DNA from 2 places in the Salinicola sp. RZ23 genome. Region 2 is predicted to be linked to the other one. Evidence: predicted binding sites of a transcription regulator. Region 2 holds the regulator's gene; the other holds the start of a gene.

Evidence for each region. The regulator LexA, encoded in region 2, represses DNA repair genes until DNA is damaged. The targets are predictions, from matches to a motif close to TACTGTNTANNTANACAGTA.
Region 1: the regulator LexA is predicted to act here: its motif matches at 2,418-2,437, upstream of recN (DNA repair protein RecN).

Annotation. Positions count from the first base shown of each region.
Region 1 covers NZ_PZJK01000003.1:66,548-71,610, reverse strand. Annotated here, with positions in the region: gene dnaK (molecular chaperone DnaK) at 1-1,393, opposite strand, end outside; gene grpE (nucleotide exchange factor GrpE) at 1,516-2,139, opposite strand; gene recN (DNA repair protein RecN) at 2,473-4,146, shown strand; gene fur (ferric iron uptake transcriptional regulator) at 4,327-4,776, opposite strand; gene DOM67_RS02550 (outer membrane protein assembly factor BamE) at 4,849-5,063, shown strand, end outside.
Region 2 covers NZ_PZJK01000015.1:106,724-111,786, forward strand. Annotated here, with positions in the region: gene purU (formyltetrahydrofolate deformylase) at 314-1,162, shown strand; gene dinB (DNA polymerase IV) at 1,200-2,261, opposite strand; gene lexA (transcriptional repressor LexA) at 2,274-2,921, opposite strand; gene DOM67_RS15315 (TetR/AcrR family transcriptional regulator) at 3,204-3,860, shown strand; gene nagZ (beta-N-acetylhexosaminidase) at 3,940-4,956, shown strand; gene DOM67_RS15325 (hypoxanthine-guanine phosphoribosyltransferase) at 5,025-5,063, shown strand, end outside.

The sequences.
Region 1 (5,063 bases), on a different contig from region 2:
CCGGCGGAATGTCGGCGAGGTCGAAGCGACCCAGCGACTTGTTCTGTGCCGCCTGCTTGCGCTCACCCTGCAGCGCGTGGATGGTCACGGCGGTCTGGTTGTCTTCGGCGGTCGAGAAGGTCTGGGTCTTCTTGGTCGGGATCGTGGTGTTCTTCTCGATCAGCGGCGTCATCACGCCACCCAGGGTCTCGATACCCAGCGTCAGCGGGGTCACGTCGAGGAGCAGTACGTCCTTGACGTCACCGCCGAGCACGCCGCCCTGAATCGCAGCACCCATGGCCACGGCTTCGTCCGGGTTGACGTCCTTGCGGGCGTCCTTGCCGAAGAACTCGGCGACCTTCTGCTGCACCAGCGGCATGCGGGTCTGGCCGCCCACCAGGATGACGTCGTGGATCTCGCTGTTGGAGAGACCGGCATCGTCCATGGCGGTCTTGCACGGACCCAGCGAACGGCTGACCAGATCTTCGACCAGCGACTCGAGCTTGGCCCGGGTGACCTTGATCGCCAGGTGCTTGGGACCGGTGTTGTCGGCGGTGATGTAGGGCAGATTGACTTCGGTCTGCTGGGCCGAGGAGAGCTCGATCTTGGCCTTCTCGGCAGCTTCCTTCAGACGCTGCATGGCCAGGCTGTCGCCGGACAGGTCGATGCCCGAATCGCTCTTGAACTGCTGCACCAGGTAGTCGATCAGCTTGAGGTCGAAGTCCTCGCCACCCAGGAAGGTGTCACCGTTGGTCGCCAGCACCTCGAACTGCTTCTCGCCGTCGACATCGGCCACTTCGATGATCGAGATGTCGAAGGTACCGCCACCCAGGTCGTAGACCGCGATGGTGCGGTCGCCGGTGGAACGGTCCATACCGTAAGCCAGCGCAGCCGCGGTCGGCTCGTTGATGATGCGCTTGACCTCGAGACCGGCGATGCGGCCGGCATCCTTGGTCGCCTGACGCTGAGAGTCGTTGAAGTAGGCCGGCACGGTGATGACCGCTTCGGTCACTTCTTCACCGAGATAGTCCTCGGCGGTCTTCTTCATCTTCTTGAGCACTTCCGCGCTGACCTGCGGCGGTGCCAGCTTCTTGTCGTTCACCTGCACCCAGGCGTCGCCGTTGTCGGCCTCGACGATGCGGTAGGGCACCATCTTGATGTCCTTCTGGACGACGTCGTCCTTGAACTTGCGGCCGATCAGACGCTTGACGGCGTAGAGCGTGTTGGTCGGGTTGGTGACCGCCTGACGCTTGGCCGCCTGACCGACAAGAGTCTCGCCGTCGTCGGTGTAGCCAATGATCGACGGCGTGGTGCGAGCGCCTTCGGCGTTCTCGATAACGCGAGTCTTGTCACCGTCGAGCACGGCGACGCAGGAGTTGGTCGTACCCAGGTCGATACCGATGATGCGTCCCATAATTCCTCACCTCTAACAATTCGTTGACGATTCGATACGTTGTCTTGGCGGCGCGTGTAGCGCGATTGACTGCTATCTGGGGGCTTTCGGGCGCCTTTCAAGCCCCGCCGGCCCAGATTGCGTCAGGCCGACTTGCTGACGATGACCATCGCCGGCCGCACCAGCCGCCCGTTCAGGGTGTAACCCTTCTGCATCACATCCATGACCGTGTTGGGGTCGAGTTCCGGATTGGGCACCATGCTCATCGCCTCGTGGAACTGCGGATCGAACGGTTCACCCTGCGGGTCGATCTGCTCGACGCCGAACTTGGCGAGCGCGTCGAGCTGCATCTTCAGGGTCATCGACACCCCTTCGCGGTGGGTCTCGTCGACCTCCTGCATGCTCTCCAGCCCCTTCTCCAGGCTGTCGACCACCGGCAGCAGCTCCTTGACGAACTTCTCCAGCGCGAACTTCCTGGCCTTCTCGGCATCCTGCTCGGCGCGCCGGCGGGCATTCTGGGCCTCGGCGGCGGCACGCATCGACTGATCCTTGGCCTCGGTGAGCGCCTGCTCCAGCTCCTCCACCCGCGCGGCCAGCACTTCTGCCTCGGGGTTGGCGTCACCGCCGTTCTCGCCCGGCTCGTGCTCGAGCTCGTCGGCGACCGCGTCGAGATCACCCTCGAGCGGCGCCTGGGTCGGCTGCGGTTCGCCGTCGCGCTCGGCGCGCTCGATCTCTTCGTCGACGGGCTTCTGCGGATCTCTGGCCATGAGTCTCTCCCGATATAGATGTGATGAAAGCACCAGTATGAAGACAGCGTCGGCGCAGCACCGGCGAGCCCCTGGGCCGGGCAGCGTCACACCATGGCGACGCTTCCGAGTGGGGTCTGCTCGGCGCCTGCGTCATCGACGATCGCTATTGACGTCCAAGTGACTGCCTATATGGGGCTGCCCGCCACGATCTCAAGCGTTGGTGCGCTTTGCGTGAACGCCGACAGGCGACACGCGTCCATCAGGCACCGCGAGGTGGATTGAAGCGCCGAACCGACTACTGTATAAACGAACAGACCACTGTATGGCCGCCATCGATCCTCGGGAGGCAGCATGCTGATCCAACTCGCCATTCGCGACTTCGCCATCGTCGACACCCTCGACCTGGAGTTCCAGGCCGGCATGACCGCCATCACCGGCGAGACCGGGGCGGGCAAGTCGATCCTGCTCGGTGCCCTCGGGCTCTGCCTGGGCGAACGCGCCGATGCCGGCGGCGTGCGGCACGGTGCCGAACGCGCCGATCTCAGCGCACGCTTCGATCTCAGCGGCCGCGCCGAGGCGCGGGCCTGGCTCGCCGCGCGCGAACTGCCGAGCGAGGAGTGCCTGCTGCGCCGGGTGGTCACCGCGTCCGGGCGCTCCAAGGCGTGGATCAACGGCCAGCCCTGCACCATCGCCGATCTGCGCGAGCTCGGCGAGTGCCTGATCGACGTCCACAGTCAGCACGCCCACCAGGCGCTGCTCAACGAGGAGACCCACCGTCGCCTGCTCGATGACGCCGCCGGCCAGCGCCGCGCGGTGGACGAGCTGGCGGCGCTGCACCGCCAGTGGCAGAGCCTGCGCAAGCAGTATCGCCAGCGCAGCGAGAACGACGAAGAGCGCGAGGCCAAGCGCCAGCTGCTGCGCTATCAGGTGGAGGAGCTGGATCAGCTGGCCCTGCAGGCGGACGAACTGGAAGCGCTGGAGCAGGAGCAGGAGACCCTGGCGCACCTCGAGGAGAGCCTGCGCGAGGCGCAGTTCGCCGCCGACTGCTGCGACCATGACGAGGGCGGCGCACTGGGCCTGCTGCTGCAGGCGCACACGCGCCTGTCACGGGTGCCGGGCAGCGACCGCGGCAGCCTGGCGGAAGCGCTCGGCATGCTCAATGATGCCCAGATCCAGCTCGAGGAGGCGGCCCGCGAACTGCACCACTTCGTCGAGTCCACCGAGCTCGATCCGCAGCGGCTGGCATGGGTCGACGAGCGCCTCGGCGAGATTCATCGCATCGCCCGCAAGCACCACGTCATGCCCGACGAGCTGGTCGAGCTGCACCAGCGCCTGAGTGCCGAGCTGGCGACCCTCGAGGGCGGCGACGAGGATCTCGACAGCCTGCGCGCGCGACTCGAGGAGACGCGCCAGCACTACCGCGACGCCGCCCGCCAGATCAGCGAAGCGCGTCAGACCAGCGCCACCGAGTTCGCCCGTCAGGTGCAGGAGCAGCTCGCCTTCCTGGGCATGGAGAAGGCACGCTTCGCGGTCGAGGTCACCCCGCTGGAGACGCCGCAGCCCCACGGGGTCGACCGCGTCAGCCTGCTGATCAGCGCCAACCCCGGCCAGCCACCGCGACCGCTGGCCAAGGTCGCCTCAGGCGGTGAGCTCTCCCGCGTCAGCCTGGCGATCCAGGTGGTGGCGGCCAGCCACAGCACCCTGGCCACGCTGGTATTCGACGAGGTCGACGTCGGTATCTCCGGCGCCACCGCCGAGATCGTCGGCCAGCTGCTGCGCCGGCTGGGCCACAAGGCCCAGATCATGACCGTGACCCACCTGCCGCAGGTCGCCGCCCAGGCGCACCAGCACCTGCATATCGAGAAGCAGTCGAGCGACGAGGCCACCCGCACCCGGATGGCGCAGCTCGACGAGGCAGGCAGAGTGCGCGAGATCGCGCGTATGCTCGGCGGCGTCAAGCTCTCCGAGCGCACCCTGGCCCACGCCCGCGAGATGCTGGCGGCGAGCCAGACCGGGGCGCACTGAGCGCCCTGGCGGCGTTCACGCCGCCCCACCATCGTTCATCACTCACACCATCACACATGCCCTCGCCTTCGGCATGACACGCATACACAGACGCAAAACGCCGACCCCTGGGGGTCGGCGTTTTGATGATATTCGTCGTTTCCGTCCGGCAAGCGCCGTGGGCGCCTGGCCGCGGCCATTTTACTTCTTGCTGCTGTCCTGACGTGTCGCCTTGGAGCCGCGCGGGCGAACGTAGAGCACCAGTGCATGCTCGACCAGTTCGTAACCGTGCTCCTCGACGATCTCGCGCTGGCGCCGTTCGATCTCTTCGTCGTAGAACTCGACGATATCACCGGACTCCAGGTCCACCATATGGTCATGGTGCTCTTCCTGGGTCATCTCGAACACGGCATGGCCGCCGTCGAAATTGTGACGCACCACCAGGCCGGCGGCCTCGAACTGAGTCAGCACACGGTATACGGTAGCGAGGCCGACATCTTCTCCCGACTCCAGCAGCGCCTTGTAGACGTCCTCGGCACTCATATGGAGCTCTTCTTCCATACGTGTCGCTTCGAGGATCTGCAGGATCTTGACACGCGGCAGAGTGACCTTGAGTCCCGCCTTGCGCAATTCTTGGTTTTCGTCGGCCATGGTCGCTCTTCGCAGTGGCGTCCCGTGTCGGGTATGATCAATCCACGCAACGATAGTGAAAGACGGACTCAAATGCAAAACCTGATCAGAACGGCCGTACTCGTGCTCGCAGCGTCGCTCATCGCTGGCTGCAGCTACTTTGGCGTCTACAAACGCGACCTCGTCCAGGGCAACCTCATTACCCAGGACATGGTGTCTCAGCTCCATACCGGCATGAGCCGCGCCCAGGTCGTTCAGGTCATGGGAACGCCGCTGATGGAAGCGCCCTTCTCCTCCGACCAGTGGGA
Region 2 (5,063 bases):
GCCGATTTCACCGCAACCGCCCAACGGATGAAACAGCAGAGGCGGATAGGTACGGGGGCGAATGTGCACGCGCGGACGAAACATCGGCTTCCTTAACGGGAAAAGTCTCGACTCACTATAAGGCATCGTTCTCGACCCGCTCAAACCGGGATCTGAGCCCGGCGAGGCGAGCGCCGCAGCCACGGCGAATCGGGTACAATGCCGCAGCCCCGATCGCGGCGGGCATTGTCCCGCCGCTGCCGAGGCAGGTTGCGTCGTCGCGCCCGTCGTTGCGCGGCGACTTTTCGTTTCTTCGACCCTGTCAGCGTGAGTTATGCCGCACAATTATCGTTTGATCGTCTCCTGCCCCGATCGGGTCGGGATCGTGTCCCGGGTCTCGGGCTTCATCGCCGCCCAGGGTGGTTCCATCATCGAGGCCAACCAGCATTCCGATCTGGATAACGGGCGTTTTTTCATGCGCTACGACATTCAGTCGGAGGCGCTCGGCGCCGCGGCCTTCCGTGCCGAGTTCGAGAGCATCGCCCGCGAGTTCGCGATGGATTGGCGACTCAGCGATGCCAGCCGGCGTCAGCGGGTGGTGCTGATGGTATCGCGCGAGTCGCACTGCCTGGTCGACCTGCTCTACCGCTGGTCGGCGGGGGAGCTCGATTGCGATATCCCCTGCGTGATCTCCAACCACGACGATCTGCGCGCGCTCGTCGAGTGGCACGGCATCACCTTCCATCGGGTGAGCGTCGACCCCGCCGACAAGGCGCCGGCATTCGCCGAGGTCGAACGGCTGATCGCTGCGGCTGACGCCGACAGTGTGGTGCTGGCGCGCTACATGCAGATCCTTCCGCCGGCGCTGTGCGAGCGCTATGCCGGTCGCATCATCAATATCCACCACAGCTTTTTGCCCTCCTTCGCCGGTGCCAAGCCCTATCACCAGGCGTTCGAGCGTGGGGTCAAGCTGATCGGTGCGACCTGCCACTACGTCACCCAGGAGCTGGACGCGGGGCCGATCATCGAGCAGGACATTCAGCGGGTGTCGCACTGCCATACGCCCCAGGACCTGGTCCGGCTGGGGCGCGACGTGGAGAAGGCGGTGCTCGCACGTGGCCTGCGCTGGCATCTGCAGGACCGCGTGCTGATCCACGGCAACAAGACCGTCGTCTTCTCCTGAGTTCTGCCCCGGTGTGGTCGGCCTCTCGCCTGCGGCGTCAGGTCGGCTGCTCGCCGTCGAACAGGCTGAGCTGGCGCTGCTCGGCCTCCGGGGCCAGGCGCACGCCGACCCCGAGCAGACGCACCGGGCGGCCGCCGCGCTGCCAGGCGCTCTCCAGCAGTTCGTGGAAGCGTGCATGGATCACGCCCCGGGCGCCGGTCTCCTGGGTGGTGCTGGTGAAGTCGTGGAAGCGCACCTTGACGAACTGCTTGCCGATATCGGGGTTGCCGTGGCGGGCCAGGCGCTCGTCGAGCCGGGCGATCAGCGGTGCCAGTGCCTGGTGGCACTGGGCGAGATCCGGCAGATCGCTGTCGTAGGTGGTCTCGACGCTGACCGACTTGCGTTCGCGGGTGACGTTGACCGGACGGTCATCGATGCCGTGGGCCAGCTCGTGCAGGCGCTGGCCGAACTTGCCGAAGGCATCGATCAGCTGCTCCAGCGGCCGTGCGCGCAGCTCGGCGCAGGTAGCGATACCCAGCCCCTCCAGCTTGGCCGCGGTGGCGGGGCCGACCCCGTGCAGCTTGTTGACCGCCAGCCCCTCGATGAAGCTCGCCATCTGCGTGGGTGGAATCACGAACAGGCCATCCGGCTTGTCCCAGTCACTGGCGATCTTGGCCAGAAACTTGTTGGGCGCCACGCCCACCGAGACCACGATGCCCGTACGCGCGAGCACCTCCTGCTTGAGCCAGTGCGCCATCCAGGTCGCGCTGCCCTGGAAGCGGGTGACCTCACTGACGTCGAGATAGGCTTCGTCGAGGGAGAGCGGTTCCACCAGCGGGGTCAGCTCGTGGAAGACCGCCTGGATGTCATGCGAGACGCGGCGGTAGCGGTCGAAGTCCGGCGCCAGCAGCTTGAGCTCGGGGCATAGCCGCAGGGCGCGCGCGGTGGGCATCGCCGAGTGGATGCCATAGCGCCGGGCCGGGTAGTTGCAGGTGGCGATGACTCCGCGCTTGTCGGCACTGCCGCCGATCGCCAGCGGCAGGTCGCGCAGCCCGGGGTTGTCGCGCATTTCCACCGCGGCGTAGAAGCAGTCGCAGTCCGCGTGGAGGATCTTGCGCATGGCCGTTGGCGTCTACTGCAGGCCCAGGCCATTGCCGCCGCGGATGATCCCGACGCCGAGGCCCTCGATATCCAGCTGCTGATGCTCCAGGTCGACCTCGATGGGGGCGAAGTCGGGGTTCTCCGCCAGCAGGGTGACGCGGCGCCCGTGCCGCTGGAAGCGCTTGACCGTGACTTCGTCGTCGAGTCGGGCGACCACGATCTGACCGTCGCGCACCTCCTGGGTACGGTGCACGGCGAGCAGGTCACCATCGAGAATGCCGATGTCCTTCATCGACAGCCCGCGTACGCGCAGCAGGTAGTCGGCCCTGGGGGCGAAGTAGTCGGCCGGCAGCGGGCAGTAGCGGTCGATGTGCTCGGCGGCGAGGATCGGGCTGCCGGCGGCGACGTTACCCACGATCGGCAGCCCCGTCTCGACGGCTTCGACGGGCTCGGGTGCGCCGGCCGCAGCGGGCAGGCGGATCCCGCGGGAGGTCCCCGGAATCATGCGGATCACGCCCTTGCGATCGAGCGCGCGCAGGTGCTCCTCGGCGGCGTTGGGGGAGCGGAATCCCAGCGCCTTGGCGATCTCGGCGCGGGTGGGTGGATAGCCGAACTCGGTCATCGTCTTGACGATGAAATCGTAGACGTTCTGCTGCCGGGCGGTGAGCGGTCTCGACATTGGGCGTCTCCCCGGGGCCTGTCAGGGCTTGGTCATGTATACAGTCTGGAATTGTATCCAGTCCTGCTGGGCAGGGAAAGGGGTAGACAAAGGGAAAAGGGTGGGCAAGGAAAAGAGGGCGGCAGGGTGCCTTCGACGTTTGCCGCGATTGTGCCGCCGCGCCGGGAGTGGTTAGATTCAAAAGCGTTTTAAACAGGCGTTTTTCAGCTGATTCGACAGGCGTCGGCCGGCAGCTTCGGTGTCAGCGAGCAGCCCCCGATGTCGACAGGAAAGAGGTAGTCCATGGCCCAATCCGACACCGTGACCCGCATTCTCGACACCGCCGAGGTGCTGTTCGCCGAGAAGGGGTTCGCCGAAACGTCGCTGCGCAACATCACTACCCGGGCCAAGGTCAATCTGGCGGCGGTCAACTACCATTTCGGCTCCAAGAAGGCACTGATCCAGGCGGTCTTCGCGCGTTACCTCGACCCCTTCGCCGAGCGTCTCAATCACGCGCTCGACGGGCTCGAACGCCACTATGGCGGGCAGACCATTCCCCTCGAGGTGCTGCTCGAACGCCTCGCCGAAAGCGTGCTCGAGGTGCCGGCGGAGCGCCACAGTCTCAAGATCTTCATGAAGCTTCTTGGGCTGGCCTATACCCAGGCCCAGGGGCATCTGCGGCGCTATATTCAGGCGCACTACGGCGAAACCTTCCACCGATTCGTCGCCTGCTTGCGGCTGGCCACGCCGGAGCTGCCGGAGGCGGAGCGCTTCTGGCGCCTCCACTTCATGCTTGGAACCGTGGTGTTCACGCTCTCTGGGTTGGATGCGCTGCGCGATATCGCCGACAACGAGTACCACGAGCATGTCACCGTGCGCGATCTGATCCGGCGGCTCAAGCCGGTGGTGGCGGCGGGCATGCTGGCACCGCTGGAGTCGCCTGAGCCAGCAGCGACCTGACACGGTAGCGGCAGCGCCCTCTGTCATGACGCCGACGGGTCGTCTAGAATCGGGCGCTTCACGGTTTCAGGTAACGGCTATGACACAACCGCTGGGTCCGGTAATGCTGGACGTCGAGGGCACTCGACTGCGCGAGGAAGAGCGGCGGCTGCTGTCGCGCCCCGAGGTCGGGGGCGTCATTCTGTTTGCGCGCAATACCCCGGATGCGGGGACCACCCAGGCGCTGATCGGCGAGATTCGCGCCTGCCGACCGGACATTCTGGTCGCCGTCGACCAGGAGGGCGGTCGCGTGCAGCGGCTCAAGCAGGGCGTGACCCGGCTGCCGCCGATGGCGACCCTGGGGCGACAGTTCGCCGAGGCGCCGGAGGCGGCTCTGGCCCTGGCGCTGGATACCGGCTGGCTGCTGGGCATGGAGATGGCAGCGTGCGGTTTCGACCTGACCTTCGCCCCGGTGCTCGACCTCGACGATGACCAGTCGCCGGCGATCGGCTCGCGCAGTTTCTCCCCCGACCCGGAGGTGGTCGCGGCGCTGGCCGGCGCCTTCATCGATGGTCTGCATGACGCTGGCATGGTCGCCATCGGCAAGCACTTTCCCGGGCATGGCGGGGCGCGTCAGGATTCGCACCACGCCGTGGCCCGGGATTCGCGCTCGCTGGAGGCGCTGCGCGCGCACGATCTGGTGCCTTTTGCGCGGCTGGCAGGCAAGCTCGATGCGGTGATGCCGGCCCATGTGATCTTTCCCGCCTTCGACGAGCGCCCCGCGGGCTTCTCGCCCAGCTGGCTGGGGTTGCTGCGCGAAGAGCTCGGGTTCAAGGGGGCGATCTTCTCCGATGACCTGACCATGGCCGCCGCCCACGCTGCCGGTACCCCGGCGGCACGCGCCGAGGCGGCCTGGGCCGCCGGCTGTGACATGGCGGTGATCTGCAACGATCCCGCGGCAGCGCGGGAAGTGGTGGATGCCTGCAGCGGACGCCAGGCGCCGCGGATCGCCAAGCTGCGTTACGCCCGCGCCAGGCCGAGCCTCGAGTCGCTGGCGGTGATCTCGCGCTGGCGGCGCACCCATGCCCGTCTGGAAGCCCTCAACGAGGCGGAGTGATCCGCCCTCTGTCCAGAGGCGGCGCCGGCTCTGCCGGTGGCCGCCCGCTGCTATTGATACGGAATACGATGACCCAATCTACGCTCCCCGACGCGCTCAATTCGATG